4 regions of the Streptomyces sp. NPDC030165 genome follow, and region 1 is predicted to be linked to each of the others. Evidence: riboswitches for the same ligand, from Rfam matches in the RefSeq annotation. Region 1 holds a riboswitch; each other region holds the start of a gene.

Evidence for each region. A riboswitch is a leader RNA that binds a small molecule or an ion and turns the genes downstream of it on or off. The one in region 1 is predicted to bind cobalamin.
Region 2: another riboswitch for cobalamin. It lies ahead of cobN (cobaltochelatase subunit CobN); the one in region 1 lies ahead of ACZ4Z1_RS20120 (cobalamin biosynthesis protein).
Region 3: another riboswitch for cobalamin. It lies ahead of ACZ4Z1_RS26350 (FecCD family ABC transporter permease); the one in region 1 lies ahead of ACZ4Z1_RS20120 (cobalamin biosynthesis protein).
Region 4: another riboswitch for cobalamin. It lies ahead of ACZ4Z1_RS32845 (ABC transporter substrate-binding protein); the one in region 1 lies ahead of ACZ4Z1_RS20120 (cobalamin biosynthesis protein).

The regions. Positions count from the first base shown of each region.
Region 1 is NZ_JBVIBD010000010.1:58,284-65,434, forward strand. Features, by position in the region: gene ACZ4Z1_RS20095 (alpha/beta hydrolase) at 1-243, opposite strand, end outside; gene ACZ4Z1_RS20100 (class II aldolase/adducin family protein) at 551-1,204, opposite strand; gene ACZ4Z1_RS20105 (lysozyme) at 1,457-2,272, shown strand; gene ACZ4Z1_RS20110 (inorganic phosphate transporter) at 2,487-3,830, shown strand; gene ACZ4Z1_RS20115 (hypothetical protein) at 3,867-4,112, shown strand; cobalamin riboswitch at 4,340-4,486, shown strand; gene ACZ4Z1_RS20120 (cobalamin biosynthesis protein) at 4,618-5,679, shown strand; gene ACZ4Z1_RS20125 (cobyric acid synthase) at 5,711-7,151, shown strand, end outside.
Region 2 is NZ_JBVIBD010000007.1:193,426-200,576, forward strand. Features, by position in the region: gene ACZ4Z1_RS15850 (acyl carrier protein) at 1-102, shown strand, start outside; gene ACZ4Z1_RS15855 (SDR family NAD(P)-dependent oxidoreductase) at 99-878, shown strand; gene ACZ4Z1_RS15860 (SchA/CurD-like domain-containing protein) at 878-1,267, shown strand; gene ACZ4Z1_RS15865 (anthrone oxygenase family protein) at 1,264-1,716, shown strand; gene cobN (cobaltochelatase subunit CobN) at 1,945-5,616, opposite strand; cobalamin riboswitch at 5,655-5,802, opposite strand; gene cobG (precorrin-3B synthase) at 5,850-7,151, shown strand, end outside.
Region 3 is NZ_JBVIBD010000015.1:40,703-47,853, reverse strand. Features, by position in the region: gene ACZ4Z1_RS26360 (DsrE family protein) at 27-392, opposite strand; gene ACZ4Z1_RS26355 (heme-binding beta-barrel domain-containing protein) at 922-1,485, shown strand; cobalamin riboswitch at 1,492-1,621, shown strand; gene ACZ4Z1_RS26350 (FecCD family ABC transporter permease) at 1,802-2,833, shown strand; gene ACZ4Z1_RS26345 (ABC transporter ATP-binding protein) at 2,913-3,707, shown strand; gene ACZ4Z1_RS26340 (ABC transporter substrate-binding protein) at 3,717-4,766, shown strand; gene ACZ4Z1_RS26335 (Fur family transcriptional regulator) at 4,788-5,267, shown strand; gene ygfZ (CAF17-like 4Fe-4S cluster assembly/insertion protein YgfZ) at 5,287-6,267, shown strand; gene dtd (D-aminoacyl-tRNA deacylase) at 6,332-6,757, opposite strand; gene ACZ4Z1_RS26320 (RsiG family protein) at 7,067-7,151, shown strand, end outside.
Region 4 is NZ_JBVIBD010000022.1:46,007-53,157, forward strand. Features, by position in the region: gene ACZ4Z1_RS32825 (VOC family protein) at 1-144, shown strand, start outside; gene ACZ4Z1_RS32830 (ferric reductase-like transmembrane domain-containing protein) at 329-1,366, shown strand; gene ACZ4Z1_RS32835 (ABC transporter ATP-binding protein) at 1,351-2,169, opposite strand; gene ACZ4Z1_RS32840 (FecCD family ABC transporter permease) at 2,166-3,239, opposite strand; gene ACZ4Z1_RS32845 (ABC transporter substrate-binding protein) at 3,263-4,315, opposite strand; cobalamin riboswitch at 4,346-4,522, opposite strand; gene ACZ4Z1_RS32850 (putative quinol monooxygenase) at 4,594-4,881, opposite strand; gene ACZ4Z1_RS32855 (SAM-dependent methyltransferase) at 5,011-5,766, opposite strand; gene ACZ4Z1_RS32860 (MFS transporter) at 5,735-7,081, opposite strand; gene ACZ4Z1_RS32865 (ATP-grasp domain-containing protein) at 7,074-7,151, opposite strand, start outside.

The DNA.
Region 1 (7,151 bases):
GACGACGGCGTGGCCGCCCGCGCCGGTGAGGCCGTAGGTGCCGGGCCGCAGCGAGGCGAGGCTGCGGGTGAGGGTGATCCGCCCGGGGCCGGTGGCGTGCACCGTGAGCCGGGGGTCGCCCGGCAGCGGCCGGTCGGGCGCGGGCTTGAGGACCATGTCGCTGGCGTACCGGCCGGCCGCCACCGCGGCCGCGCCGGTACCGATCACCGTGGTGGCGGCTGCTGCCGCGGTACCCAGACGCATCCTCCCCAGTGTGGGCGGGCGTCGCCGCCGCGGCCAGTGGGCGGGAGCGGCCGGGTGACGCCGGGAGCGACGGCGTGATGCGGGGAGCGGCGACGTCATGCCGGGAGCGGCCGGGCGGACCCGGCACGCGCCCGGGCGGGCACGCGGCGGCCGGACGAGCCTCGGCTGCCGTCCCCGGCGCCGTACGGGACCCGGCCGCTGTCCCCGGCGCCGTACGGGACCCGGCCACCGCCCCTCAGTGCCGAACGAGGTCCGACCACCGTTCCCGGCGCCGTACAGGACCCGACCGCCGCCCCGGCGCCGCCCGTCAGCCGCGCTGTCCGTAGCCGCGCAGTCGCTCGCCGGCCGCGTCGAGCTGTTCCGGTGTGAGCAGGGTGGGTTCGCGGCCGGGCAGTGAGTTGGCGGCGAGCCAGACGCGGCACATCCACTCCAGCTGGGCGGTGCGGTCGTACGCCTCGTCAAGGGTGTCGCCGTACACGATGGTGCCGTGGTTCCGCAGGAGGCAGCCGGTGCGGTCGCGCAGGGCGGCGAGCATGTTCCCGGCCAACTCCTCGGTGCCGTAGAGGGCGTAGGGCGCGACGCGGACGGGGCCGCCGAGGGCCGCGGTCATGTAGTGCACCGGCGGGAGTTCGGTGACGAGGGTGGAGACGGCGGTGGCGTGGGCGGCGTGGGTGTGCACGACCGCGGCGGCGCCGGTGGCGCGGTAGACGGCCAGGTGCATGGGGAGTTCGCTGGTGGGCCGCAGCGTGCCGCGGGCCCGGCGGCCTTCGAGGTCCACCGCGGTGAGGTCGCCGGGCCCGAGCCGGTCGTAGCGGACGCCGCTGGGGGTGACCAGCACGAGGTCGCCGACGCGGACGGAGACGTTGCCGGAGGTGCCGACGACGAGTCCGTCGGTGACCGTGCGGCGGGCGGTGGCGACCAGCTCGTCCCAGGCGCGGTCGAGGGCTTCCGGGTCCGTCATGCGTGTGCCTCCGGTGTGCGGTGCGGGCGGGGCCCGGTGGGCGCGCGGACGTGGTGCGCGCGGGGCTGCCGACACCGTACGGGTCTGGCGTGGCGCCGTGGGGCGGACTTCGGCCTTCCGGTATCCGCCATGTCGGACCGGCGGTGTATGGGCAGGGATTGACCGAGCATCGACCGTCTTGTACGTATCACTCGGTACGCTGCCGGAAATTTGTCATGCACGTAGCCATCCGGGGGAACTCCGGGGGGAACCATGGCCCGTGACCGCGATCACCTGCCCGGCCCACAGCACCTGCCCGGCCTGACCGCCGCGCAGCACCCACCCCACCGCCCGCCCGGCCGCCCGCGCCACCTGGCCGCCGGGGCCCTCGCGCTGGGCGTGCTCACCGGCGTCCTGTCCACCGCCCTGCCCGCGGCCCCCGCCGCCGAGGCCGCCGGCAAGCCGGCCGGGCACGACGTCTCCTCGCACCAGGGGAACGTCGACTGGAAGTCCGTACGGGCGAAGGGCGGCCGCTTCGTGTACGTGAAGGCCACCGAGTCGGCCTGGTACCGCAACCCGTACTTCCCCCGGCAGTACCGCGGCGCGCGCAAGGCGGGCCTGCTGCACGGCGCGTACCACTTCGGCGTACCGAACGCGTCCTCCGGCCGCGCGCAGGCCCGGTACTTCCTGCGGCACGGCGGCCGCTGGAAGGCGGACGGCTGGGCGCTGCCGCCGGCGCTCGACCTGGAGCACAACCCGTACGACCGGGAGCACGCCTGTTACGGGATGAGCGGCACCGCGCTGGTCCGGTGGATCCGGGGGTTCAGCAACGAGGTGCTGCGGCAGACCGGGCGGCGGCCGGTGATCTACACGACGGCCCGGTGGTGGAACGGCTGCACCGGTGGCAGCCGGGCGTTCGCCGCCACCCACCCCCTGTGGCTGGCCCACTGGCACAGCACCCCGGGCACGCTGCCCGCCGGCTGGGCGTACCCGAGCATCTGGCAGCACGCCGGGGCCGGGGCGCTGCCCGGCGACCAGAACAAGTGGAACGGCACGGCCGCGGGGCTACGGCGCTTCGCCCGGGGGTGAGGCCCGGCCCGGACGTGCGGAGGCCGGGCGCTGGTGCGCGTGGGACACTCGGTGCTTCCGTGCTGGTGCGGCCGGGAACCGGGTGACGGCAGGGGCGCCTCCGCGCCACCCCTGCGGGGGCGTCACTGCGGCGCCCGCCCCAGTTCACCTTCCGTTCACCCGTCGTCCGTACGGTCCCGAGCGTTACTGACCATCGAACTGATTGCCTGGGTGAATGGAACACATCACGCTTCTCATCGGGATCGTGATCGTCACGGCCTTGGTGTTCGACTTTACGAACGGCTTCCACGACACGGCCAACGCCATGGCCACCACCATTTCCACCGGGGCACTCAAGCCCAAGGCGGCGGTGGCGATGTCGGCGGCCCTCAACCTGCTGGGCGCGTTCCTGTCCGTGGAGGTCGCCAAGACCATCTCCGGCGGGATCATCGACGAGACCGCCGGCATCAGACCAGAGGTGATCTTCGCCGGGCTGGTCGGCGCCATCGTCTGGAACCTGGTCACCTGGCTGGCCGGACTCCCCTCCAGCTCCTCGCACGCCCTCTTCGGCGGCCTGATCGGCGCGACCCTGGTGTCCGTCGGTGCGAGCGGCGTGCACGGCGGCGCCGTGGTCATGAAGGTCCTCATCCCGGCCGTCGCCGCCCCGATCGTGGCCGGTCTGGCCTCGACGGCCGCGACCCGGCTGACCTACCGGCTGGCCCGCAACCGCGCCGAGGAGGACACCGCCAAGGGCTACCGCGCCGGGCAGATCGCCTCGGCCGCGCTGGTCTCCCTCGCCCACGGCACCAACGACGCCCAGAAGACGATGGGTGTGATCACCCTCGCGCTGATCACCGGCGGCGTCGTCGCCCCGCACGCCGACCCGCCACTGTGGGTCATCGCCTCGGCCGGCCTGGCCATCGCGCTCGGCACGTACCTGGGCGGCTGGCGGATCATCCGCACGATGGGCAAGGGCATCACCGACATCCAGCCGCCGCAGGGCTTCGCCGCCCAGACCGGCGCCGCGGCCACCATCCTGGCCTCCTCCCACCTCGGCTTCGCGCTCTCCACCACCCAGGTCTGCTCCGGCGCGGTGATGGGCTCGGGCCTGGGCCGCAAGGGCGGCGTGGTGCGCTGGTCCACGGCGGGCCGGATGGCCGCCGCCTGGGGCCTGACGCTGCCGGCCGCCGGGCTGGTCGCGGCGGGCGCCGCGCTCCTGGCCGGCCAGGGCGACTGGGGCATCGCGACCGTCGCCGTCCTGGCGCTCGCCGTCTGCGGCGTGATCTGGGCGGCCTCCCGGCGCAAGCCGGTGGACCACACCAACGTCAACGAGGGCCCGGCGGCGGAGCCCGCGGGTGTCGTCACCACCGCCCTGCAGGCCGTCTCCCCGCCGCCCGCGGGTCCGGTCGCGACCGGGCAGCCCGTGCCGGCCGCCGCCACGATCCCGGCGCCCGCGGTGGCCGGAGCGCCGCTCGCGAACCCGGTCGGCGCCGCCCCGGTGATCGCCGACCCGGTGACCGCCCACCCGCACGAGACGCACGCCCAGCGCCGCGCCAAGGCCGGCTCGGCCGTCGGCTGACCCGGCCGCAGGCTCCCACGGAGGAACGAGAACGCAATGAGCATCGACTGGGCAGCCCTCGGCCAGGTCTTCGGCGTCACGCTGTTCGTGACGGTCGGGATCGTAGGCCTGTTCACCCTCGGCATCGTCGGCACGTCCCGCAAGCCGCGGCAGGAGGGCACGCCGGTGACCGCCGGCGGGCCCGACGCGCCCGGCGGGGCGGCGCGGGCCGGGGCGTACGTCTGCTTCGCGCTGTGCGCGGCGGCCGTGGCGTACGGGATCTATCTGATCGTCGCCGCCTGAGACACGGCACGGCGCTCCGGGGCGCCCGGTGGCCGTGGCATCCCCGCCACGGCCACCGGGCGCCCCTTCGCCGTGTCCCGGCCACCGGACGCTGTCGCCGTCTCCCCGGTGCCGCGCGCCTGTGGCCTTGGACACAGCCGCCGCCACCGGCCCGCGCCGCAGGTCAAGCGCGAGTTGACGGGCTTCGCGGAGCGTGGTGGACTGCCGGAGCCAATCGGCGACAGATGAGGAAGTCCGGTGAGAATCCGGCGCGGTCCCGCCACTGTCACCGGGGAGCGCCCCTCCACCAAGGGCCACGGTCCGCGTCCCGCGACGCAGGTTCCCGTACGGACTGGAAGGCCGGGGGAAGCGCCGATCCGGGGAGCCAGGAGACTCTCGTCGCCGTATCCGTCGAACCAGGGCGCGGACCCTGAGTGAGGACCTACCGCCATGCCCGGCCGCAGTGCGAGATCTGCTGGACGTACCCCCACACTGCCCCTCCGAGGCGCGACGGCGGTCTGATCCGATGCGTGCCGAACACGCCGGCTACGCGTGCGGCGCGGCCCTCGGCTTCCTCGGCGACCTGGTCGTGGGCGATCCCCGGCGCGGTCACCCCGTGGCCGCCTTCGGGCGGGCCGCGGCCGCCGTGGAAAGCCGCCTGTGGCGCGACGACCGCCGTCGCGGCGCCCTGCACACCGCGCTGCTCGTGGGCGGCACCGCCGCCGGTGCCGCGCTGCTGGATCGCGCCGTGCGCCGCTCCCCCGCCGCCTTCCCCGCCTCCGTCGCGCTGAGCGCCGCCGCCACCTGGGCGGTCCTGGGCGGCACCTCGCTGGGCCGCGAGGCGCGGGCCGTCGGCGGTGCGCTCGCGGCGGGCGACCTGGACGTGGCGCGCGAGCGGCTGCCGCACCTGTGCGGGCGCGACCCGCAGGCCCTGGACGGGCAGCAGATGGCGCGCGCGGTGGTCGAGTCCGTCGCCGAGAACACCTCGGACGCGGTGGTCGGCGCCCTGGTGTGGGGCGCGGCCGCCGGTGTGCCGGGGCTGCTGGCCTTCCGGGCCGTCAACACGCTGGACGCGATGGTCGGGCACAAGTCGCCGCGCCACCGCCGCTTCGGGTGGGCTTCGGCCCGGCTCGACGACGTGGCGGGTTTTCCCGGCTCCCGGCTGACCGCCGCGCTGGCGGTGCTGGCCGGGCCGGACCGGCGGGGCGCGCTGCGCGCCTGGCGGCAGGACGGTCCGTCCCATCCGAGCCCCAACGCGGGCCCGGTGGAGGCGGCGTTCGCCGGGGCGCTGGGCGTACGGCTGGGCGGCACGCTGGCGTACGGCGGACGGGTCGAGCACCGGCCGGTGCTCAACGGCGACGCCGGGCGGCCCGTCGCGGTGCCGGACATCGAGCGGGCCGTGGCACTGTCACGCCGGGTGAGCGCGCTGGCGCTGGCGGCCACGGTCGCGGGCCGGCTGGCGGTGGGGGCGGTACGGCGGTCCCGTACGGCCGGTGCGGTACGAGGGTCCCGAACGGCCGGGACGGTACGGCGCTCCCGTACGGCCGCGGCGGTACAGCGGTTCCCAACTGCCGGGAGAGCCACATGAGCAGCAACGTACGGACGGCGAGGAGTGCCACGTGAACGGACCGGGTCGAACGCCGCTCGGCGGCGGGCTGCTGGTGGCGGGCACCACGTCCGACGCGGGCAAGAGCGTGGTGACGGCGGGCATCTGCCGCTGGCTGGCGCGCAAGGGCGTCAAGGTGGCGCCCTTCAAGGCGCAGAACATGTCGCTGAACTCGTTCGTGACGCGCGAGGGCGCGGAGATCGGGCGGGCGCAGGCCATGCAGGCCGCCGCGGCGCGCGTCGAACCGAGCGCGCTGATGAATCCGGTGCTGCTGAAGCCGGGCAGTGACCGCAGCAGCCAGGTCGTGCTGATGGGCAAGCCGGTGGGCGAGCTGAGCGCGCGCGGCTACCACGCGGGACGCCAGGAGCAGTTGCTCGGTACGGTCACGGACTGCCTCCAGGAGCTGCGCCGTACGCACGACGCGGTGATCTGCGAGGGCGCCGGCAGCCCCGCGGAGATCAACCTGCGGCGTACCGACATCGTGAACATGGGCATCGCGCGGGCCGCCCGCATCCCGGTCGTGGTGGTCGGCGACATCGACAGGGGCGGCGTGTTCGCCTCGTTCTTCGGCACCACGGCGCTGCTGTCCCGGGAGGACCAGGCGCTGGTCGCGGGCTATCTCGTCAACAAGTTCCGGGGCGATGTGACACTGCTGGAGCCGGGTCTGGACATGCTGAAGGACCTGAGCGGGCGGCCGACCCTCGGGGTGCTGCCGTTCGCACACGGCCTGGGCATCGACGAAGAGGACGGCCTCCGTGTGTCGCTGCGCGGCGCGGTCCGCGAGAGCGTCGTCGCGCCGCCGCACGGCGCCGACGTGCTGCGGGTCGCCGTGGCCGCCGTACCGCTGATGTCGAACTTCACGGACGTGGACGCGCTCGCCGCCGAACCGGGCGTCGTGGTGCGGTTCGTGGACCGGCCCGAGGAACTGGCCGACGCCGACCTCGTCGTGCTGCCCGGCACCCGCGGTACCGTCCGCGCGCTCCAGTGGCTGCGCGAGCGCGGCATCGCGGACGCGGTACGGCGGCGGGCCGCGGAAGGCCGCCCGGTGCTCGGCATCTGCGGCGGCTTCCAGATGCTCGGCGAACGCATCGAGGACGAGGTCGAGTCGAAGGCCGGGACGGTGGACGGGCTGGGCCTGCTGCCCGTACGCGTACGCTTCGCGGCGGACAAGACCCTGGCCCGGCCGTCCGGCGAGGCGCTGGGCGAGCCGGTCGAGGGGTACGAGATCCACCACGGCGTGGCCGAGGTCACCGGCGGGGAGCCCTTCCTGGAGGGCTGCCGCTCCGGGGCGGTCTGGGGCACCCACTGGCACGGCTCGCTGGAGAGCGACGGCTTCCGGCGGGCGTTCCTGCGGCGGGTGGCCGCCGACGCGGGCCGCGCGTTCGTCCCCGCGCCGGACACCAGCTTCGCCGCCCTGCGCGAGGAACAGCTCGACCGGCTCGGCGATCTGATCG
Region 2 (7,151 bases), on a different contig from region 1:
CACGGCATCGCGCTGAACGACGACGCGGTGGCCGAGGCGGAGACGCCGCGCCTGCTGCTGAACCTCATCAAGGAGGCGCCGCGCGCCGGAGCGGCCCGGTGAGCGCCCCCGCCTCCCACTCCCCCGACCCGCCCGCCCCCGCCACCGCTTTCGGCGGCCGCCGGGTGGTGGTCACGGGCGGGACCCGTGGCATCGGCCGGGCGATCGCGCTGGCCTTCGCCCGGGCCGGTGCCCGCCTCGCCGTCGTGCACCGCAGCGACGGTGAGGCGCCCCGGCGGCTCGCCGAGGAGCTGACCGCCCTCGCGGGCACGCCGCCCGTCATGGTGCGGGCGGACGTCACGCAGGCGGCCGGTGCCCGGGCGGTGGCGGACGCGGTACGCGAGCGCTTCGGTGGCGTCGACGTGCTGGTCAACAACGTCGGCGTGGACGGTCACGCGAAGTTCGAGGACCTCGCCGAGGCGGAGTGGCGACGGGTCCTGGACCACAACACCACCTCGGTCTACCAGGTCACCCACGCGCTGGTGGGGCAGCTCGCGGAGGGTGCGTCGGTGGTCAACGTCGGCGCCTCCGTGGGGCTGCGCGGGCGTCCCCTGGGCGTGCACTACAGCACGTCCAAGGCGGCCCTGGTCGGTTTCACCCGGGCGCTCGCCAAGGAGCTGGGCGGCCGGGGCGTCCGGGTCAACACGGTGGCCCCCGGCGTGACCGCGGCCGGGCCCGGCACGGGCCCGCCGCCCCCGGTCGCCGAGCGGATCGCCGCGATGACGGCGCTCGGCCGGCTCGGCCGTCCCGAGGACGTGGCCGGGGCGGTGCTGTTTCTCGCCGGTGACGCGGCCGCCTACGTCACCGGTGTCACCCTCGACGTCGACGGAGGAATCTGATGCCCTACGCCGCCATCACCTATCGCGTCAAGCCGGGTCACGAGGAGGAGATCGCGGAGATATTCGCGGGCTTCCAGCGGGTGGACCGGCCGGAGTTCGCCGGGGAGTCCGGCGAGCAGGCCGGCCGGCTGCTGGGCACGGCCGTCTTCCTCAAGGACGACGTGCTGGTACGGGTCATCCACTACGAGGGTGACTTCTCGGCCGTCGGGCGGCACATGGCCGCGCAGAAGGGCGTGCACGTCCTGGAGGAGAAGCTGGCCCCGTACCTGGCCGAGGGCCGGGACACCCGTTCCGCGCAGGACTTCGCCGCGTACTTCCGCGACGCGACGATGCGCTCGATCGCGCAGCTGACCGTGGACACGCACCCCGCCGCGACGCGGGCGTCATGACCGGTGTGCTCGGCGTCGTGGCGCTGCTCGGCGGCGGCATCACCGCGGGGGTGCTGTTCGCCGTGGCGTTGAGCGTGGTGCCCGCGCTCTTCGCCATGGACACGGGCACGTACGTGTACGCGCACCGGCTGCTGGGCCGGAACTGGGATCCGACCATGCCGGCCGTCGTGCTCGGCAGCGCGCTCGTCAACGGGGTGCTCGCCGCCTTGACGGGCGGTGCGGCCCGGGCGCTGTTCGCCCTCGCCGTCGTCCTGCTGGTGGGGGTGTCGGCCGTGTCCCACCTGTGCAACGTGCCCATCAACCGGCGGGTGAAGGCCGTCACCGACCCGGCGGCGCTGCCGGCGGACTGGCAGGACCCCCGGCCGTTGTGGCGCCGCTGGCACCTGCTGCGTACGGTGCTCGCCGTGCTGGCCCTGGTGGTGACGGCCGCCGCTGTCACGGCGGCCTGAATCCCGGTACGGCTCCGGGGCCCCCCCGCCCCCGGTGCCCCCGGGGGGAGGAGGAAGCCCTGAGCAGGGGGAGAGGTTCCGTTTCCCGCTGTTCGGTTTCCAGGCTACGGGGGAAACTCTCCCCCCCCCCCCCCCCCCCCCCCCCCCCCCCCCCCCCCCCCCCCCCCCCCCCCCCCCCCCCCCCCCCCCCCCCCCCCCCCCCCCTCCGCCGTATGTCCGAAGGACCCGTCAGCCCTTCTCCTCCAGGTCCCCCTCGGTCTCCAGGAACGCCTCCCGGAGCGCCGTCAGGGTCTCCTTGTCCGGCTCGGCCCACATGCCGCGCGACTCCGCCTCCAGGAGGCGTTCCGCGATGCCGTGCAGGGCCCAGGGGTTGGCCTCCTGGAGGAACGCGCGGTTCTCCGGGTCGAGGACGTACGTCTGCGCCAGCTTGTCGTACATCCAGTCGGCGACGACGCCGGTCGTGGCGTCGTACCCGAACAGGTAGTCGACGGTCGCGGCGAGTTCGAAGGCGCCCTTGTAGCCGTGGCGGCGCATCGCCTCGATCCAGCGCGGGTTGACCACGCGGGCGCGGAAGACGCGGGAGGTCTCCTCGACCAGCGTGCGGGTGCGCACCGTCTCCGGGCGCGTCGAGTCGCCGATGTACGCCTCGGGCGCGGTGCCCTTGAGCGCGCGGACGGTCGCGACCATGCCGCCGTGGTACTGGAAGTAGTCGTCCGAGTCGGCGATGTCGTGCTCGCGGGTGTCGGTGTTCTTCGCCGCCACCGCGATCCGCTTGTACGCGGTCTCCATCTCCTCGCGCGCCGGGCAGCCCTCCAGGCCGCGCCCGTACGCGTACCCGCCCCACACCGTGTAGACCTCGGCGAGGTCCGCGTCGGTGCGCCAGTCGCGGGAGTCGATCAGCTGGAGCAGGCCCGCGCCGTACGTGCCGGGGCGGGAGCCGAAGATGCGGGTGGTGGCGCGCCGCTCGTCGCCGTGCGCGGCCAGGTCGGCCTGGGCGTGGGCGCGGACGTAGTTGACGTCGGCGGGCTCGTCCAGGGAGGCGGCGAGCCGTACGGCATCGTCCAGCAGGCCGATGACGTGCGGGAACGCGTCACGGAAGAAGCCGGAGATACGCAGCGTCACATCGACGCGCGGGCGGCCCAGTTCGTCGGCCGGGATCGGCTCCAGGCCGGTCACGCGACGCGAGGCGTCGTCCCAGACGGGCCGGATGCCGAGCAGCGCGAGCGCTTCGGCCACGTCGTCGCCCGAGGTGCGCATCGCGCTCGTACCCCACAGGGACAGGCCCACCGAGGTCGGCCAGTCGCCGTGGTCGGTGCGGTAGCGCTCCAGAAGGCTGTCGGCGAGGGCCTGGCCGGTCTCCCAGGCCAGCTTGCTCGGCACGGCCTTGGGGTCGACGGAGTAGAAGTTGCGGCCGGTCGGCAGGACGTTGACCAGGCCGCGCAGCGGCGATCCGGACGGGCCCGCCGGGACGAAGCCACCGGCCAGGGCGTGCACGGCGTGGTCGATCTCGTCGGTGGTGGCGGCCAGGCGCGGTACGACCTCGCGGGCCGCGAAGGCGAGGATCGCCGCGACCGGCTCGCGCTGGTCCTCCGGCAGCTCCGCGGTGACCCGCTCGACGGCGGCCAGATCCCAGTCCGCGTCGTCCATGGCCTGCACCAGGCCGCGGGCGCGCTCCTCGACCGCGTCGGCGGTGGTACGGGTCGCGGCCGACTCGTCCAGGCCCAGCGCCTCGCGCAGGCCCGGCAGCGAGGACGTGCCGCCCCAGATCTGGCGGGCGCGCAGGATGGCGAGTACGAGGTTGACGCGGGCCTCACCGGCGGGCGCGCCGCCGAGGACGTGCAGCCCGTCGCGGATCTGCGCGTCCTTGACCTCGCACAGCCAGCCGTCGACGTGCAGCAGGAAGTCGTCGAAGCCCTCGTCGTCCGGGCGCTCCTCCAGGCCGAGGTCGTGGTGGAGCTTGGCGGCCTGGATCAGCGTCCAGATCTGGGCGCGGATGGCGGGCAGCTTGGCCGGGTCCATGGCGGAGATCGCCGCGTACTCGTCGAGCAGCTGCTCCAGGCGCGCGATGTCGCCGTACGACTCGGCGCGGGCCATCGGCGGCACGAGGTGGTCGACGAGCGTGGCGTGCACCCGGCGCTTGGCCTGGGTGCCCTCGCCCGGGTCGTTGACCAGGAAGGGGTAGATCAGCGGCAGGTCGCCGAGGGCCGCGTCCGGGCCGCAGGCGGCGGACAGGCCGGCGTTCTTGCCGGGCAGCCACTCCAGGTTGCCGTGCTTGCCGAGGTGGACCATGGCGTCGGCGCCGAAACCGCCGTCCTCCTGGGAGGCGGCGATCCAGCGGTAGGCGGCCAGGTAGTGGTGCGACGGCGGCAGATCGGGGTCGTGGTAGATCGCGATCGGGTTCTCGCCGAAGCCACGCGGCGGCTGGATGAGGATGAGCAGGTTGCCGCGGCGCAGCGCCGCCAGCACGATGTCGCCGTCCGGATTCCGGCTCCGGTCGACGAACATCTCGCCGGGCGGCGGTCCCCAGTGCTCCTCGACCTGCTCGCGCAGCTCCTGCGGAAGCGTGCCGTACCAGCGCTTGTAATCGGCGGCGGGGATGCGGACGGGGTTGCGGGCCAGCTGCTCCTCGGTGAGCCACTCCTGGTCGTGGCCGCCGGCCTCGATCAGCGCGTAGATCAGCTCGTCGCCGACGCCGGACTCCAGGCCCGGTACGGCCTCGTCACCGAAGTCGTACCCCTCCTCCTGGAGACGGCGCAGCAGCGCCACCGCACTCGCCGGGGTGTCCAGGCCCACCGCGTTGCCGATACGCGAGTGCTTGGTCGGGTACGCGGACAGCACCAGCGCCAGGCGCTTGTCGGCGGGCGCGATGTGGCGCAGCCGGGCGTGGCGTACGGCGATGCCGGCGACCCGGGCGGCGCGCTCGGGGTCGGCGACGTACACCGGCAGGCCGTCCTCGTCGGTCTCCTTGAAGGAGAACGGGACGGTGATCAGCCGGCCGTCGAACTCCGGCACCGCGATCTGGCTGGCGGCGTCCAGCGGGGACAGGCCCTCGTCGTTCTCCTCCCAGGCGCTGCGCGGCCCGGTCAGGCACAGGGCCTGGAGGATCGGCACGTCCAGCGCGGCCAGCGCGCCCGCGTCCCAGGACTCGTCGTCACCGCCGGCCGACGCCTCGGCGGGCTTGGTACCGCCCGCCGCCAGCACGGTCGTCACGATCGCGTCGGCGGCCCGCAGCTCTTCGATCAGCTCCGGCTCGGGCGCCCGCAGCGAGGCCACGAACAGCGGCATCGGGCGCCCGCCGGCCTCCTCGATCCGCTCGCACAGCGACTCGATGAAGCCGGTGTTGCCGCTCATGTGATGGGCGCGGTAGTAGAGCACGGCGACCAGCGGGCCGGTCGCGGCGCCCGTGTCGTCCGTACGGGCCACGACCTCCGCACCGGTACGCGCCTCCGCCGCCAGGTGCTTCGAGCGCTCCAGGTGGCCCCAGGAGGGCGCGGCGGCCGGCGGCTCGAAGCCGTGGCCGGTCAGCAGCACGGTGTCGGACAGGAAGCGGGCGAGCTGGTCCAGGTTGGCCGGGCCGCCGTGCGCCAGGTAGGCGTGAGCCTCGGCCGCGATGCCGATGGGGACGGTGGACGCCTCCATGAGCTGCGCGTCCGGCGCCTGTTCGCCGGTGAGCACCACGACGGGGCGGGGCTGGCCGGCGGCGAGGAGCTGGTCCAGGCCCTCCTGCCAGGCGCGCAGACCGCCGAGGAGCCGGACGACGACCAGGTCGGCGCCGTCCAGGAGCGCGGGCAGCTCCGCGAGGTCGAGCCGGGCGGGGTTGGCGAGCCGGTACGGCACGGGACCGGCGGCCGCGCGGGCGCTGAGCAGGTCGGTGTCGGACGTCGACAGCAGCAGGATCATTGCGGCGTCTGGCCTTCCTCGGGGTCCGCGCCCCGGGCGGTGTTCACGGACGGCGGGAGTTCCTGACTCGCCCGGCGGTGGCCGGGCTCACAGTGGCGGGACCGCGCCGGATTTCCACCGGGCTTCCTCCCTTGGCGCCGTCGCTGGCGTCCGATGGGCCAGCTGACCCACCGACCTGCATAGTAAGGGCTCCGCCCGAACGGCGGGCGGCGGACCGTCCAGCCATCGTCGGTATGCTCGCCGCCATGCCGCCCACCCCCGCGATACCCCCGCACCGGGACGAATCCCTCGTACGGGACAGCGGTGCCGCCTGCGTACGGGACCGCGGCGACGCCTGCCCCGGAGCGCTGCGGCTGCACTCCGCCGTCGACGGCGCCCTGGCCCGACTCCGGCTCCCCGCAGGTCTGCTGACGCCCCCTCAGTGCGAGATGCTGGCCGACGCCGCGGACCGCCTCGGCGACGGCCACCTCTCCCTCACCTCCCGCGGCAACGTGGAGCTGCGCGGCCTCGCCGAAGACAGCGCCGCCCCCCTCGCCGACCTGCTGCGCGCCGCCGGCCTGCTCCCCTCCGACCGCCACGAACGCGTACGCAACATCGTCGCCTCCCCGCTCGCCGGACTCGACGGACAGGGCGCGGACGGCGGCGCCGCCGTCCAGGAATGGGCCCGTGAACTGGACCTTCTCCTGTGCGCCAGCGACACGGCCCCCGCCCTGTCCGGCCGCTTCCTCTTCGCACTGGACGACGGCCGCGGCGACATGGCCGCGCTCGGCGGCGATGTGACGTTGATCGCAGAAGCCGGCGGCACGGCGCTGCTGCGCGTCGGCGACGACACCGAGGCACTGCGGCTCCCCGGCCCCGACGCGCCCCGCGCGGCCCTCGCCGCCGCGGAGGCGTTCCTCACCGTCGCCCAGGAGGCGGGCAACGGCTCCTGGCGCGTACGGGAACTCCCGCCCGGGTACGACGCCGCGGCCGTACGCGGCCTCCTCCGTACGCGCCTCCAGGAGCCGGACGCGCAGCCGTACCCGACGGCCCCGGTGCCCTCGGCAACAGCACCCGCCCCACCCCGCCCTGGAGTGACCGCCTCCCCCGACGGCACCCGCGCCCTCTCCCTCCTCGCGCCCCTCGGCCGCCTCACCACCGCGCAGCTCCGGCAACTGGCCGCCGGTGTCCCCACCGGCTCCGCCGAACTGCGTATGACACCCTGGCGCGGCGTGGTCGTCCCCGGCCTGTCTCCCGAGACGGCCGGAGCCCGGCTGCGCGAACTGGCCACGGCCGGTCTGGTCACCGACCCCGCCTCCCCCTGGTACGGACTCGGCGCCTGCACCGGCCGCCCCGGCTGCGCCAAGTCCCTGTCCGACGTACGGGCGGACGCCGTGGCCACCCTGCGCGAGGGCGGCACCGGGCTGCCGGTCCACTGGTCGGGCTGCGCCCGCCGCTGCGGCCACCCGCACGGCGCATGGGTCGATGTCGTGGCCACCGGCGACGGCTACGACGTATCCGTACGGGGCACCCGGGACGAGGCCGCCACCGCGACC
Region 3 (7,151 bases), on a different contig from region 1:
CCGCGGTGCCGCCCGCGCCCGTACCGTCAGTAGACCAGCGCCTGCACCCCGTCCGGCATGACCTCACTCACGAAGACTTGCGCACCGGCGATCCGGACGCCCTCGATGAGGTCCTTCTCCCCGATGTCCCGGCGGGCCGCGCACTGCGTGCACACGGTGATGGTGCCGCCGCCCGCCGTGATCGAGTCGATCAGGTCCGGCAGCGGCGCCGCGTGCGGCAGCTCGAACTCCGCCGCGCGCCCCGGCAGCGCGAACCACGCCGACTCCCCGGTCAGCCACAGGGAGACATGCACCCCACTGGCCACGGCCACCGCCGCCACCGTGAACGCCTGCGAGCACCGCTCGGGGGCGTCCGCCCCCGCCGTCACCTTGATCACCAGCTTCTTCGCCATACGGCCACTTTAAGGCTCCCGCCAACGCGACCTTCCGGCCCGGCAGTTGGCCAGTCGTCCGACCGGCACACGATCACCTCGGGGGCCGCGTGCGACCGGACCGTCCTGGCCGGCCACCTCGCGCGGCGTCACGCACCCGGCTCGTACGCCGCGCGGGCCGCACCCGCCCGCTGATGATCGCCCTGGGCGCCGCGCTCGGCGTCGTCGGCACCTGGCCGACCACGCCCCGCGCCGCGCCACCTCACCTCCCACGGCTGGACCGTGCCGGACGGCACCCGGGCCCGGGTCCACCCGGCGGGACCGACCTCACAGCGCCGCCACCGGCCGCGCCGACTAGACTCGCTTCCGGTCCGTAACACCTCACTCCGTCCGAGGAGCGCGCTCGTGCTTGAGGCAGTCTTCACCACCCTGCTCGTCCTGGTCGCCGTCGGCGTCGTCGCCTTCGCCGGGCTGACCTGGAAGAAGCTGTACCAGGGCCAGCGCTGACCGAGACCCCAGATCCTTTCCCCGATACAGATCGCCTGAGCTGATGATCGAGATCCCGTCCGACCTGAACCCGGCCCTCGTGCCCCTCGCTTTCCTGCTGGGCAACTGGGAGGGCGCCGGCGTCGCCGACTTCCCCGGTGCCGAGAAGTGCAACTTCGGCCAGGAGGTCACCTTCACGCACGACGGCCGTGACTTCCTCGAATACACCTCGCACAGCTGGGTGCTCGACGGCGAGGGCAAGAAGGTCGCGCCGCTGGAGACCGAGTCCGGCTACTGGCGCATCGACAAGGACCGCAAGGTCGAGATCGTGATGATCCGCGACGGCGGCGTCGCGGAGGTCTGGTACGGCGAGCTGGCCGACCAGAAGCCGCAGATCGACCTGGCCACCGACGCCGTGGCGCGTACCGCCGCCTCCGGCCCGTACACCGGCGGCAAGCGCCTGTACGGTTATGTCAACAGCGACCTGATGTGGGTCGGCGAGAAGGCCACCCCCGAGGTGCCGCTGCGCCCGTACATGTCGGCGCACCTGAAGAAGGTCGTCGACCCGAGCGAGTGGGCCAAGGACATCAAGGACCTGCCGGACGACGGCATCGCCTTCTTCAAGTAGACCGCCTTCGAACAGGCAGCACACAGTCGCAGAGCGCCCCGCGGGGGAAGTCCGGTGAGAGTCCGGCGCTGACCCGCAACGGTGTGCGGAACGTCCGTTCCGCCAGCCCGATCACCCGCGGGAGCGCCCGTTCCTGACAACTCGCCGTGGACTGCGAGGGGACACCGCCGCCGGCCTCGCGCCACGCGCCGTCACCCCTGACCGTACGGACGCGGCCCGAGCCGAAGGCGTACGTCCCTTGGCCGCCCCAGCCCGTACCGCCGGCCCCGCCGCCTCCGAGAGCCATGCCTGCGCCCGGCCCCGTACCGGCTCGCCGGTGCCCACCGTGCCGCTGGCCGCCGGGCTGGCCCTCGTGCTGCTCGCCTCACTGGTGTGCGGCGTAGGCCTCGGCGCCTCCGGCGTCGGCTGGGGCGACGTGCTGCGCTACCTCGGCTCCGGGCTGAGCGGCGGCACGATCGCCTCCGACGAGGTCTCCGCGTACACCATCGTGTGGGAGCTGCGCTTCCCGCGCGCGCTCCTGGCCGCCGTCGTCGGCGCCGGGCTGTCCGCCATCGGTGTGGCCGTCCAGGCACTGGTACGCAACGCCCTCGCCGATCCGTTCGTGCTCGGCATCTCCTCCGGCGCCGCGGTCGGCGCCAACGCCGTCCTGCTCTTCGGGGCGCTGGCCGCGCTGGGCGTCTGGGCGCTGTCCGCCGCGGCGTTCTGCTCGGCGCTGCTGGCCATGGCGCTGGTGTACGCGGCGGCCCGCAGCGCGCACGGCCTGACCCCGCTGCGCCTGGTCCTGACCGGCTCCGCGATGTACTACGGCTTCTCCGCCCTCTCCACCCTGATGGTCTTCGCCGCCGACCGGGGCGAGGCGGCGCGCTCCGCCATGATGTGGCTGCTCGGCAGCCTCAGCGGCGCGGGCTGGGGCTCACTGCCCGTCGCCGCGGCGGCGGTGGCCGGGGCGCTGGTGTACCTGATGCTCTCCGCGGGCCGCCTCAACGCGCTCGCGATGGGGGACGAGTCGGCCGCCGCGCTCGGCGTGGACCCCGGGCGGCTGCGCCGGGAGCTGTTCGCGGTCACGGCGGCCGTCACCGGCGCGGTGGTCGCGGTCAGCGGCGCGATCGGCTTCGTCGGGCTGATGGTGCCGCACGTGACCCGGATGCTGGTGGGTGCCGGGCACCGCCGGGTGCTGGTGGTGGCCCCGCTGCTGGGCGCGGTGCTGATGGTGTGGGTGGACATCCTGTCCCGGGTGCTGCTGGCGCCCGTCGAGCTGCCGGTCGGAGTGATCACCGCGGTGCTCGGCGTGCCGGCCTTCGTCCTGCTGATGCGGCGCCGCGGCTACACGTTCGGAGGCGGGGCCTGATGCGGGGACACGGCGGTAGGTACGTACGCAGGCGGGGCCTGACGCGGAACCACGGCGGCACGTACGGAGGCGGCATCTGATGCGGATCGACATCGACGCGGTGTCCGTGGACGTGGCCGGTGCCCGGCTCGTGCACGACATCACCCTGCACGCGGGCAGCGGCCGGGTCGTCGGGCTGGTCGGGCCCAACGGCAGCGGCAAGTCCACCCTGCTGCGCTGTGCCTACCGCGCGCTGCGCCCGGCCGCCGGGACGGTCCGGCTGGACGGCGCGGACCTGCACGCCATGGGCGTACGCGAAGGGGCCCGCCACCTGGCCGCGCTGCCCCAGGAGTCGGCGACCGAGTTCGGCTTCACGGCCGCGGAGGTCGTCGCGATGGGGCGGCTGCCGCACCAGCGCGGTTCGGGGCGGCCGAGCGCGGCGGACCTGCGGGTGTGCGAGGCGGCGCTGGTACGGACCGGCGCGGACCACCTGGCCGGGCGCGCGTTCCTGAGCCTGTCCGGCGGCGAGAAGCAGCGTGTGCTGATCGCCCGCGCGCTGGCCCAGGAACCGCGGGTGCTGGTGCTGGACGAGCCGACGAACCACCTCGACATCGCGCAGCAGCTGGAACTGCTGGCGCTGGTGCGGGACAGCGGACTGACGGTGCTGACCGCGCTGCACGACCTGAACCTGGCCGCCCTGCACTGTGACGAGCTGTACGTCATCTCCGGAGGGCGCATCGTCGCCTCCGGCGCGCCGCACGACGTGCTGGGCCCGGAGCTGCTGGCCGAGGTGTTCGGGGTGCGCGCGCACCGCGTGGCGCACCCCGAGACCGGTGCCGTACAGCTCCTGTTCGACCGCCTGCCCGGCCGTACCGCCCCCTCGACCACCCCGTAAGGACCCTCCATGCGCACCCGCCACCGCTCCGCCGCCCTGCTCACCGCCCTCACGCTCGCCGCGCTCACCGGCTGCGGTGCGCACGTCGCCGAGGACGGGAAGGACGGTGCCGCCAAAGCGTCCGGGGCGGGCGGGTCCGGGCACTACCCGGTCACGGTCGAGAACTGCGGGACGAGGACCACGTACGACAAGGCGCCGCGGCGCGTGGTCACCAACGACGTCGGGATCGCCGACATCATGTTCGCGCTCGGCCTGGAGGACCACATGGCCGGGTACGTCATGCCGGAGTACCGGGGCAAGGTCGACGCCGTCGCCTGGAAGGACGCGTACGGCAAGGTGCCCTGGCTCTCCAAGAAGGCGATCACCAAGGAGATCGCCCTGGACGCCAGGGCCGACCTGGTCTTCGCGGGCTGGAACTACGGCTTCGGCGAGGACAGCGACGTCACCCCCGCCTCCCTGAAGAAGCTCGGCATCGGCAGCTACGTCCTGACCGAGTCGTGCCGCAACGGGACCGACGGCGGCCAGGGCAGCGCCCGCGGGGTGATGCCGCCGCTGGACGCGCTCTACACCGATCTGAAGACCCTCGGGAAGATCTTCGACGTCGAGGAGCGGGCGGACGCGCTGATCGCGAAGTACCGCAAGCAGGTCGCCGACGCCCAGGCCAAGGCCCCCAAGGGCGGCGAACGGCCCACCGTCTTCCTCTACGACGGCGGCCAGGACAAGCCGATGACCTCCGGCCGTTTCGCCGGGCCGCACGACATCATCACCAAGGCCGGCGGCGACCACGTCATGAAGGACCTGAAGGACTCCTGGACCACGGTCGGGTGGGAGTCGGTGGTCGAACGCGACCCTGACGTGATCGTCATCAACGATTACGGCACGCCGACCGCCGAACAGAAGAAGTCGTTCCTGAAGTCGTACGCGCCACTGAAGAACGTCTCGGCGGTCAAGAACGATCGCATCTACGTCATGGACTACGCCGACCTGGTGGAGAGCCCGCGCAATCCGGCGGCCGTCACCGCGCTCTCCGGCTACCTGCGGAAAATAGGCGGCCGCTGAACACCCTCCTACACTGGCGGTGTGGTGAGCAGCGACTGGCAGAGCGACCTCCGCAAGCGCGGGTACCGGCTGACCCCGCAGCGACAGCTCGTGCTGGAGGCGGTGGACAAGCTCGAACACGCGACCCCCGACGACATCCTCACCGAGGTGCGCCGTACGGCGGGCGGTGTGAACATCTCCACCGTCTACCGGACGCTGGAGCTGCTGGAGGAGCTGAACCTGGTCAGCCATGCCCACCTCGGGCACGGCGCGCCCACGTACCACCTCGCCGACCGGCACCACCACATCCACCTGGTGTGCCGGGACTGCACGGAAGTGATCGAAGCCGATCAGACGGTGGCCGCACCGTTTACGACGACGCTTCGGGAAACGTTCGGTTTCGACACCGACCTGAAGCACTTCGCGATCTTCGGGCGCTGCGCGGCATGCACCGAGAAGTGCGCCGCGCAGGCTGCGGACGGCGGGCCGGGCACCGAGGGCGGGTCGGGGGCCACACCGTAGCCGGTCGTACGCTTGGGGCATGCCGCGTCAACGTGAAGCCAGTCCGCTGCTGTCGCTGCCCGGTGCCGTCCCGGCCGAGGCCCCCGACGAAGGCGTCGCCGCGCACTACGGCGACCTGTTCCGCGAACAACGCACCCTCGCGGACGGCCGCGGCTTCGTCGACCTCTCGCACCGCGGCGTGGTCACCGTCAGCGGCCCCGAGCGGCTGAGCTGGCTGCACCTGCTGCTGACCCAGCACGTCAGCGACCTCGCGCCCGGCCACGCCACCGAGGCGCTGATCCTCTCCGCCAACGGCCACATCGAGCACGCCCTCTACCTCGTCGACGACGGCGGGACGACCTGGCTGCACACCGAGCCGGGCGACGAGGAGGCGCTGATCGCCTACCTGGAGAGCATGAAGTTCTTCTACCGCGTCGAGGTCGCCGACCGTACGGCCGAGTACGCGGTCGTCCACCTGCCGGCCGGCTCCATCACCGAGACCCCGAAGGACGCGGTCGTCCGGGAGACCGCGCACGGCCGGGACCTGTTCCTGCCGCGGGAAGAGCTGGAGTCCTTCGCCGCGGACAGCGGCCCCGCCGTCGGCACCCTCGCCCTGGAGGCCCTGCGCGTCGAGGCGCACCGGCCGCGCCTGGGCATGGAGACCGACCACCGCACCATCCCGCACGAGCTGGGATGGATCGGCACCGCCGTACACCTCCAGAAGGGCTGCTACCGCGGCCAGGAGACCGTGGCCCGCGTCCACAACCTGGGGAAGCCGCCGCGCCGCCTGGTCTTCCTCCACCTGGACGGCAGCGAGGTGCACCTCCCCCCGCACGGCGCCCCCGTGCGTCTGGCCGCCGACGGCCCCGAAGGCCGCCAGATCGGCTTCATCACCACCTCGGCCCGCCACCACGAGCTGGGCCCCATCGCGCTGGCCCTGGTCAAGCGCAACGTCCCCGCCGACGCGCCGCTCCTCGCGGAGAGCACCGCGGCGGCCCAGGAGGTCGTGGTCGAGCCGTAGGGCGGCCGGGACCGGCCCGTGGCGGGAGCCGCGGGCCGGTGGCTCACGGGGCAGCGCCCGCACCTCAGACCTCCAGGAGCACCGTGAACGGGCCGTCGTTCGTCAGCGAGACCTTCATGTCCGCGCCGAAGCGGCCCGTGGCGACCTCCGCGCCCAGGGCGCGGAGCCGGGTGACGACCTCGTCGACGAGGGGTTCGGCCACCGGACCGGGCGCCGCCGCGTTCCAGGTGGGCCGGCGGCCCTTGCGGGCGTCACCGTAGAGAGTGAACTGACTGATCACCAGCAGCCCCGCACCCGTGTCCGAGCAGGACTTCTCGCCGTCCAGGATGCGCACCGACCACAGCTTCCTGGCGAGCTGCGCCGCCTTCGCCGGGGTGTCGTCGTGCGTCACCCCGACCAGCACGCACAGCCCCTCACCGACGATCTCCCCGACCGTCTCGCCGTCCACCTCGACGCGTGCGCCGTCGACCCTCTGCACCACAGCTCGCATACCGCCCATGATGCACGCCGCCGCCGGGCCCCTGACAGCCGTACCCTGCCGGGGCCGTTCGGGTGCCATGGCCATGGCTGGCCCTGCGGACGGCCCTCCCGCAGTGGCACGATGCGTGCACGCGGTGCGTCGCGCGGACAACCTGCCCGTACGACCGCACCGGACGAGGGGACGGAACGACTCATGAGCACTGCCGGTCCCGGGCACACCCCCGGACCCGTACCGATCGCCCGTACGGCGCCCACTGCGGCCCGTACGACCCCGCAGGCCCCGGCGCCCGCCGGGTCCGCCCGCACGGAGGACGGTCCCATGTTCCAGGCAGGCACGGCACCGCACCGGCCGCCGCTGCAACGCGATCGCTTCCGCCCGGCCCCGCGGCCCGACCTGCCCCGGC
Region 4 (7,151 bases), on a different contig from region 1:
TGCGACGGGACCTTCGAGCGCATCCGCGCCGCGGGCGGCGAGGTGCTGCAGGAGCCGGTCGACCAGCCGTACGGCGTCCGCGACTGCGCCTTCCGCGACCCGTCGGGCAACATGCTGCGCTTCACCCAGGCCCGCGGGCAGTGAGCGCGGCGCCTTGCGCGTGAGGACAGACCGGTCCGCTTCCCCCGTACGCACACGGGGGAAGCGGACGGCGCGTGCGTGCGGGACGGTTCCTGTGGCCGGATAGCTTCTCGGCAACGCCCGCCTCACCAGCCACACTTGTACGGCACGCACGACGCGTCGGCGACACCTGTCCGAAGGGCCACGAATGCACCCGGAAACCACAGGCCGCGGCAGTACGCCGCCGGCGCCGGTGCGGGAAAGGCGTACCGTCGGCCGTGTTCCGCTGCGTGCCGACCTCAAAGCGGCCCTGCCCGACGCCGGCGCGGCGGTGGTGGTCACCGTCGCCGTGTTCGTCTTCCTGTACCTGCGGATGCGGTCCGGCGCGTCCGCGACGGTCGCGGTCATGCCCTTCATGGACGATCCCAGCACCTACTGGATGTACCTGCTCAGCCAGGCGTTCGGCTGGTCCGGGCTGCTGTGGTCGTGGGGAACGGTCATGATCGGGCTGCTGCTGTCCGGGCCCCGGCCCGGCCGGCTGCCGGTCGCCCGGTCCGTGCTGGAGCGCTGGCACCGCACGACGAGCCTGACGACGATGGCGCTGATGTTCGCGCACGCGCTGATGTTCGCGGCCGAACTGGTGCGGGACGCGGGCGGGCCGGCGTGGGCGACGCGCCTGTGGTCGGCGTTCGCCGACACGTTCGTACCGGGCTGGTACGACTCCGGGACCGGCAAGCTGGCCATCCCCATCGGCCAGGGTGCCCTGTACCTTGCCGTCCCGCTGGGTCTGCTCTTCTACGTGCGACACCGCATCGGCGCGTCAGCCTGGCGCCGCCTGCACCGCTTCGTGATCGTCGTGTACGTGCTGAGCGTCTGGCACACACTGCTGTACGGCACCAACGTCTGGTACGACGAGTGGCCGCGTACCGTCCTGTGGCTGCTGCAACTGCCCATCGCCGTGCTGCTCCTGCTCCGGCTGCTGCGTCCCGCACGGCGGGCCGAGCGCCTGGGGGCGCCCGGACGGCAGGCGCAGGTCTCGCCGCTGCGCTGGACGGCCCGGGCAGCGGGCCGCGCCGCTGCCGCCGCCGTGATCGTCGGGCTGCTGGCCGTGGTCTTCTCCGGTCACGACGGCGGCCGGCCCCGGCCGGACCAGCCGCCCGTGACCGCCCCGGCCACTCAGGAATCCCCGGCCACTCAGAGACCCCCAGCCACTCAAGTACCCCCGGCCAGTCAGGTACCGGAGTGATCCGGTACCGCGACGCCCGGCCGGTCGCGTTCCCCTGGTAGGAACGACACCTGCGGCGCACCCGTACGCGGGTTGACGGCGACCTCGGCCGCCACGCCGTACACCTCGGCCAGCAGTTCCTCGGTCAGCACCTCGGCGGGCGCACCCGACGCCGTCACCTCGCCCTCGCACAGGACGTACAGGCGGTCGCAGTAGTACGCGGCGAGGTTCAGGTCGTGCAGGGCCACCAGGGCCGTGGCGGGCAGCCGGCGCAGGATCCCGAGCACCGTCAACTGGTGCCGTACGTCCAGGTGGTTGGTCGGCTCGTCGAGGACCAGCAGGGAAGGCCGCTGCGCCAGGGCGCGGGCGATCAGCACCCGCTGGCGCTCGCCGCCGGAGAGGCGGTCGAAGGACCGTTCCGCCAGTGCGGCGGCGTCCACCGCCTCCAGGGCCCACGTCACCAGCGCGGCATCCTCGGCGCTGTCGCCGTCGAGCAGCCGCTTGTGCGGTGTGCGGCCCATCGCGACGACCTCGCGTACGGTCAGGTCGAAGTCGGCGGCCGTCTCCTGCACCACGGCCGCCACCGTACGGGCCAGCCGCCGCACCGGCAGCGACCAGGCGTCCGTACCGTCCACGCGGACGTGTCCCGCGCCGGGACGCAGCACACGGTAGACGGCGCGCAGCAGGCTGGACTTGCCGCTGCCGTTGGGCCCGACCAGGCCGACCACCTCACCGGGCCGGGCGGTCAGGGAGACGTCGCGCACCAGACGGTGCGCTCCGGCGGTGAGCGTGACGCCGTCGACGGTCAGTTCGGTCGCGCTCATGCCACTCCTCGGTGCGTGGTGCGGCGCGCGTCCCGGCGCATCAGCCACAGGAAGAACGGCCCGCCGCACAGCGCCGTCAGCACGCCCACGGGAATCTCCATGGGCGCCGCGACCGTACGCGCCGCGACGTCGGCCCAGATCAGGAACACCGCGCCGGCCAGCGCGGCCGCGGGCAGCACCCGGCGGTGGTCACCGCCCACGAACAGGCGCACGACGTGTGGCAGCATCAGGCCGACGAAGCCGATCGGCCCGGCCGCGGCCACCAGGACGCCGGTCACGAGGGAGAGCAGGACGAACATCCGGGCCCGGAACCGGGCCACGTCCAGCCCCATCGTCGTGGCGGACTCCTCGCCCGCCAGCAGCAGATTCAGCAACCGGGCCTGGACCAGGAGTACGGCGATGCCCAGCAGCAGCGCCGCTCCCGGCAGCCAGAGCGTGCCCCACTGCACGCCGCCGAGGCCCCCGAGCGTCCACGCCAGCACCGCCCGGGCCTCGTTGCCCCGGTCGGAGGTCAGCAGCAGGACATCCATGACCGCCGTCAGTACCGCCGCCATCGCCACGCCCGACAGCACCAGCCGTACCGAGGTGATGCGTCCGCCGGTGCGGGCCGTCGTGTAGACGAGCAGCAGGGTCAGCAGCGCGCCGGCGAACGCGGCGGCCGGCAGCGACACCGGACCGAACACGCTCACCCCGAAGACGATCACCATGACGGCGCCCAGGGACGCGCCCGAGGAGACCCCCAGCAGATACGGTTCCGCCAGCGGATTGCGGACCAGGGCCTGCATGGCCGTACCGATCACCGCGAGCCCCGCGCCCGTCACCGCGCCGAGGACCACCCGGGGCGCCCGTACGTCCAGCACGATGGTCTCGCGCGCCCGGGACCACCCCGGCTCCGGGTGGTCCGCGCCGAGCGCGTGCGTCACGATCCCCCACACCTCGCCGGGCGGCACGTGCACCGACCCGATCGCCATGCCCGCCGTGGCGGAGACCAGCAGCAGCACGGCGAGGACGAGGAGGATGACGGCGAAGGACCGGTGGCGCGGCTTCGCCTGCTGCCGGTGATCACGCACAGCCGCCGCTTCGATGGAGGCCGTCACCGGAACCGCTCGGGGTGCAGCGCGCGGGCCAGCTCCTGGACCGCGTACGGAGGCCGTACTCCGACGAGGGTCGCGGTCAGCGGCAGGACGACGAACCGCTTGTTCCGCACCGCGGGCACGTCGGCGAGTGCGGGCTGCGACAGCAGGAACTTCTTCTTCTGCTCGACGCTGCCGGCCCCCGCGTAGTCGTAGATCGCGATGACCTCGGGCTTCCGGTCGACGACCTGCTCCCAGGAGGCGTCACCGAAGACCTTGTCCAGGTCGGCGAACACGTTCCGGCCGCCCGCCAGCTGGATGATCTCGGTGCCGAGGCTCTTGCCGCCGGCGGTGAACGCCGCCTTGTCGCCGCTGTCGTAGACGAAGACCGGTACGGCCCGGGCGCCCTTGACCGCCTTGGTGGTCCGGTCGACCCGTGCCTTGAGGCCGGCGGCCAGCCGGTCGGCCCGTTCCCGCACGCCGAAGAGGGAACCGATGGTGCGCACCTCGTCGTAGGTGTCCTGCATGGACACCTGCTTCTTCCCGCAGTACTCGCGGTTGAGATAGGTGTCGATGCCGGCGTCGGCGAAAGCCTTGCGCGAGCGGCCCTCGTTCTCGGCGAACGCGCTGGCGTAACCGCCGTAGACCAGGTCCGGACCGGCTTCCAGGACGGTCTCGAAGGACGGTTCCTTCTTCGCCAGTTGCGGCAGGGCGGCATAGTCCTTGCGCAGTTCCGGCAGGACGGCCGAGTCGGGGAACGCGGTGCCGATCATGCGGTCCTTGAGCCCCAGCGCCAGCATCAGCTCGGCGGGGTGCTGGTGGATGGTGACCACACGGGAGGGCGGCTTCCGGTAAGTGGTGCGGATGCCGCAGTTGTCGATGGTGACCGGGAAACCTTTCGCCGCGGAGGCCGCGGGCTTCGCGCCGTCCGCGGTGTCCCGCGCCGTACCGCCGCAGCCGGTGAGCAGCACGGCGGACAGGGCCAGGGCCACGGGCGGTGCCGCGGCGCGCAGGAACCGGCGCCGCCGGGCGTGAGAGGGAGGAAGAAGGGGACGGGGCGTACCGTCGTACACGTAGAGCCTCCTGCGGAGTCCGCGCTCCTCGGAACGGGCCCGCGACAGGCCAGTGTCCTGACTCCCGGATCGACGTTCCCCCGGCCTTCCCGCGCCGCGCGCAGTGGCCTGACGAAGGGGTGCACTCCCCGGTCACAGTGGCGGGACCGTGCCGGAATCGCACCGGCTTCCTGTTTCCCGTCGCGGTGATGACCAGGTGATATTACGGTCGGCCGAGCCGGGGGCAAAGGGCGCGCGGACGCGTCCGCGCGCCGTCTCGTGCGGAAGTCGCGCCCCTTCTACCGCGACAGCAGGAAGTGCACCTGGCGGGGCCTGACCTCCAGGTCGCTCAGGCCGTCAGGTGTCGCACCCATCTCGCGGGCGACCTCGGATGCCGCCCGGAAGGCCTCCTCGGACTCGAACGCGCCGGTGGTGACGACGGCCTCGCCGTCCGGGGTGACCCAGACCCCGACGGACTCGAAGCCCGGCTGCTGCCGCGCCGCCTCGGCGACTTGGCGGCACTGGCCGACGAACTCCTCGACGTGCTCGGGGGCCGGGTAGTGGAAGGCGACGAAACCGAACGACATGATGTGTCCCCTCTCGGCTTGCCAGATGCCGTATCGGCTGAGGCTAGGCCTGCCGTACGGCTCCGGGCAGTCGGCCGCGAGGGTGAGGTGGGCCACACGGTGGCCGCGCCGCGACCACCGACGGGCCGGTCACGTCCCCCGCACCGCCCGGAGCACCAGCCGTTCGGCGTCCTGGTCGTACGGGCGGCCGTCGAAGCCGCCGAAGAGCTCGATCTCCTCGAAGCCGGCCTCCTCGGCCATCCGCCGCAATTCAACGGCGCTGTAGACGAACCAGACCAGGCTCGTACGCGTCACCCGGTCGCCCCGCACGAGCACCCAGTCGCTGCGCAGCCGCGCCCAGTCGTCCAGCACCGTGTCGGTCTGCACCAGCAGGTCGTCGCCGCGCTGGACGACCTTGGGCGGGGTGACCTTGCGGGCCAGCAGTTCCTTGCCGGCCATGTCCAGGAGCAGCGTGCCGCCGGGTGCCAGGCAGGTGCGCATGGTGCGCAGCACACGGGCGTTGTCGGCCGGGTCCTCGAAGTAGCCGAAGGACGTGAACATGTTGAGGACGGCGTCGAACGCTCCGGGTTCGGTGAACTCCCGCATGTCGGCCTGCACGTACCGGGCCCGGGCCGTGACGCCGGCGTCGGCGGACCGCTTCCGGGCGCGGTCCAGCATGGCCGGGCTGCGGTCGACGCCCGTCACGGCGAAACCCCGGCGGGCGAGCGGAACGGTGAACACCCCCGGACCGCAGCACAGGTCCAGCACCCGGGCCCCGGACGGGAAGGACAGCAGGGCAGAGGTGTCGAGCAGGTCCTCGGCCTGGGAGTGGCGCTGGTCGGAGAAGAGGAAGTCGTAGAACTCGGTCCAGAAGTCATCGTCCTGGAATCCGCTCGTGTGCGTCATCGGGTACCGGTGTTCCTTCCGTGTGGCCGTCGGGGGGCGGGGGAGCGGGGCTCCGTTCGTCGGTGAGGTCGTCGGGGGCCGGGGGAGCGGTGCGCTGTCCGCGCCGCAGAGTGAGCAGCAGCGGGGGCAGCAGGACGCACTGGGCCGCGGCGAGGAGCCAGAACCAGCCCGCGTGCCCGGCGCGTTCGCCGAAGCCGTACAGCTGCCCGCCCAGAACACCGCTGGCACAGGCACCCAGCCCCGCGGCGAGCCGCTGCTGCCCGAAGACCACCGCATCCGAGCGCGGACTGCGGCGCAGCGCCTCCAGATCGTTCTTGAGGAAGAGCACGATGTCGCCGAGCGTGAGGAGGACACCGCCCGCCAGCAGGGCGGTCCGCGTACCAGCCGCCAGGACCGCCAGCCCGGCGGCCAGCCCCGCGAAACCGGCCGCCAGCGCGACCGGGTAGCTCATCCGCCGGATGGCGTCCGACGCGAGCGGCTGGACGACGATGACCAGCACGAAGCAGGTCAGGAGCACGAGGCTGTAGAACTCGCTGGACGCCCGCTCCACGGCGTACACGGCGAGGTAGTGCTGGAAGTGGAAGTAGAGGTAGAACGCCAGACCGTTGGCGGCGAAGGGGAGGACGGCGATTCCGGTGAGCAGGCCGTGGCCGGACACCGGCGCGTCGTGGGGACGCGCCGCGTCGGCCCGCCCGGTACCGAACCGTTTCCCTTCCGGACCCACCGCAGGCAGCCTCGCATGTCCCACGGCGACCACCGCGAACAGCGCCGTCACGACGAGGAACAGCGGGCCGGGGGACGACAGCACGAACGGTCCCGCGACCAGCGGCCCCACCGCCATCCCCGCGTTGAGCGCCGCGTTGCCCGCGGACAGGAACGCCGGCCGGCGCTCCTCGGCCACGCCGTGCACCAGGTACGCCTTGTTGGCCGGCAGGTACAGCGCGGCGCCGCAGCAGGTGAGGACCAGCGCCCCCACCGCTAGCGCAGGCCACCGCAGCGCCGCCAGGAACGCCGCGAAGCCCGCCGTGCGTACCACCAGCGCCCAGACCATCGTGCGCCGCAGCCCCACCCGGTCGGCGAGCGCCCCGCCGAGGACACCACCCGAGAACTGCACCAGGGACGCTGCGGCCAGCACCACACCGACCGCCCCGAGCCCCATGCCCAGCCGCTCGTGCAGGAAGACGGACATGAACGGCAGGACCATGAAGCTGCCGAGCGGGATGAGGAAGGAGCTGAGCAGCAGGAAGCGGAGTGGCCCGGTGAGGGTGGACAGCGTGGCACGCGAGCCCCGGGCGCCGCCGGTGCGTTCAGCCACCGGAAGCCCGGCGCACCGCCGCATCCGCCGCTGCCGCCGAGGGAACCGGCTCCGTCAGCACCCGTACGGC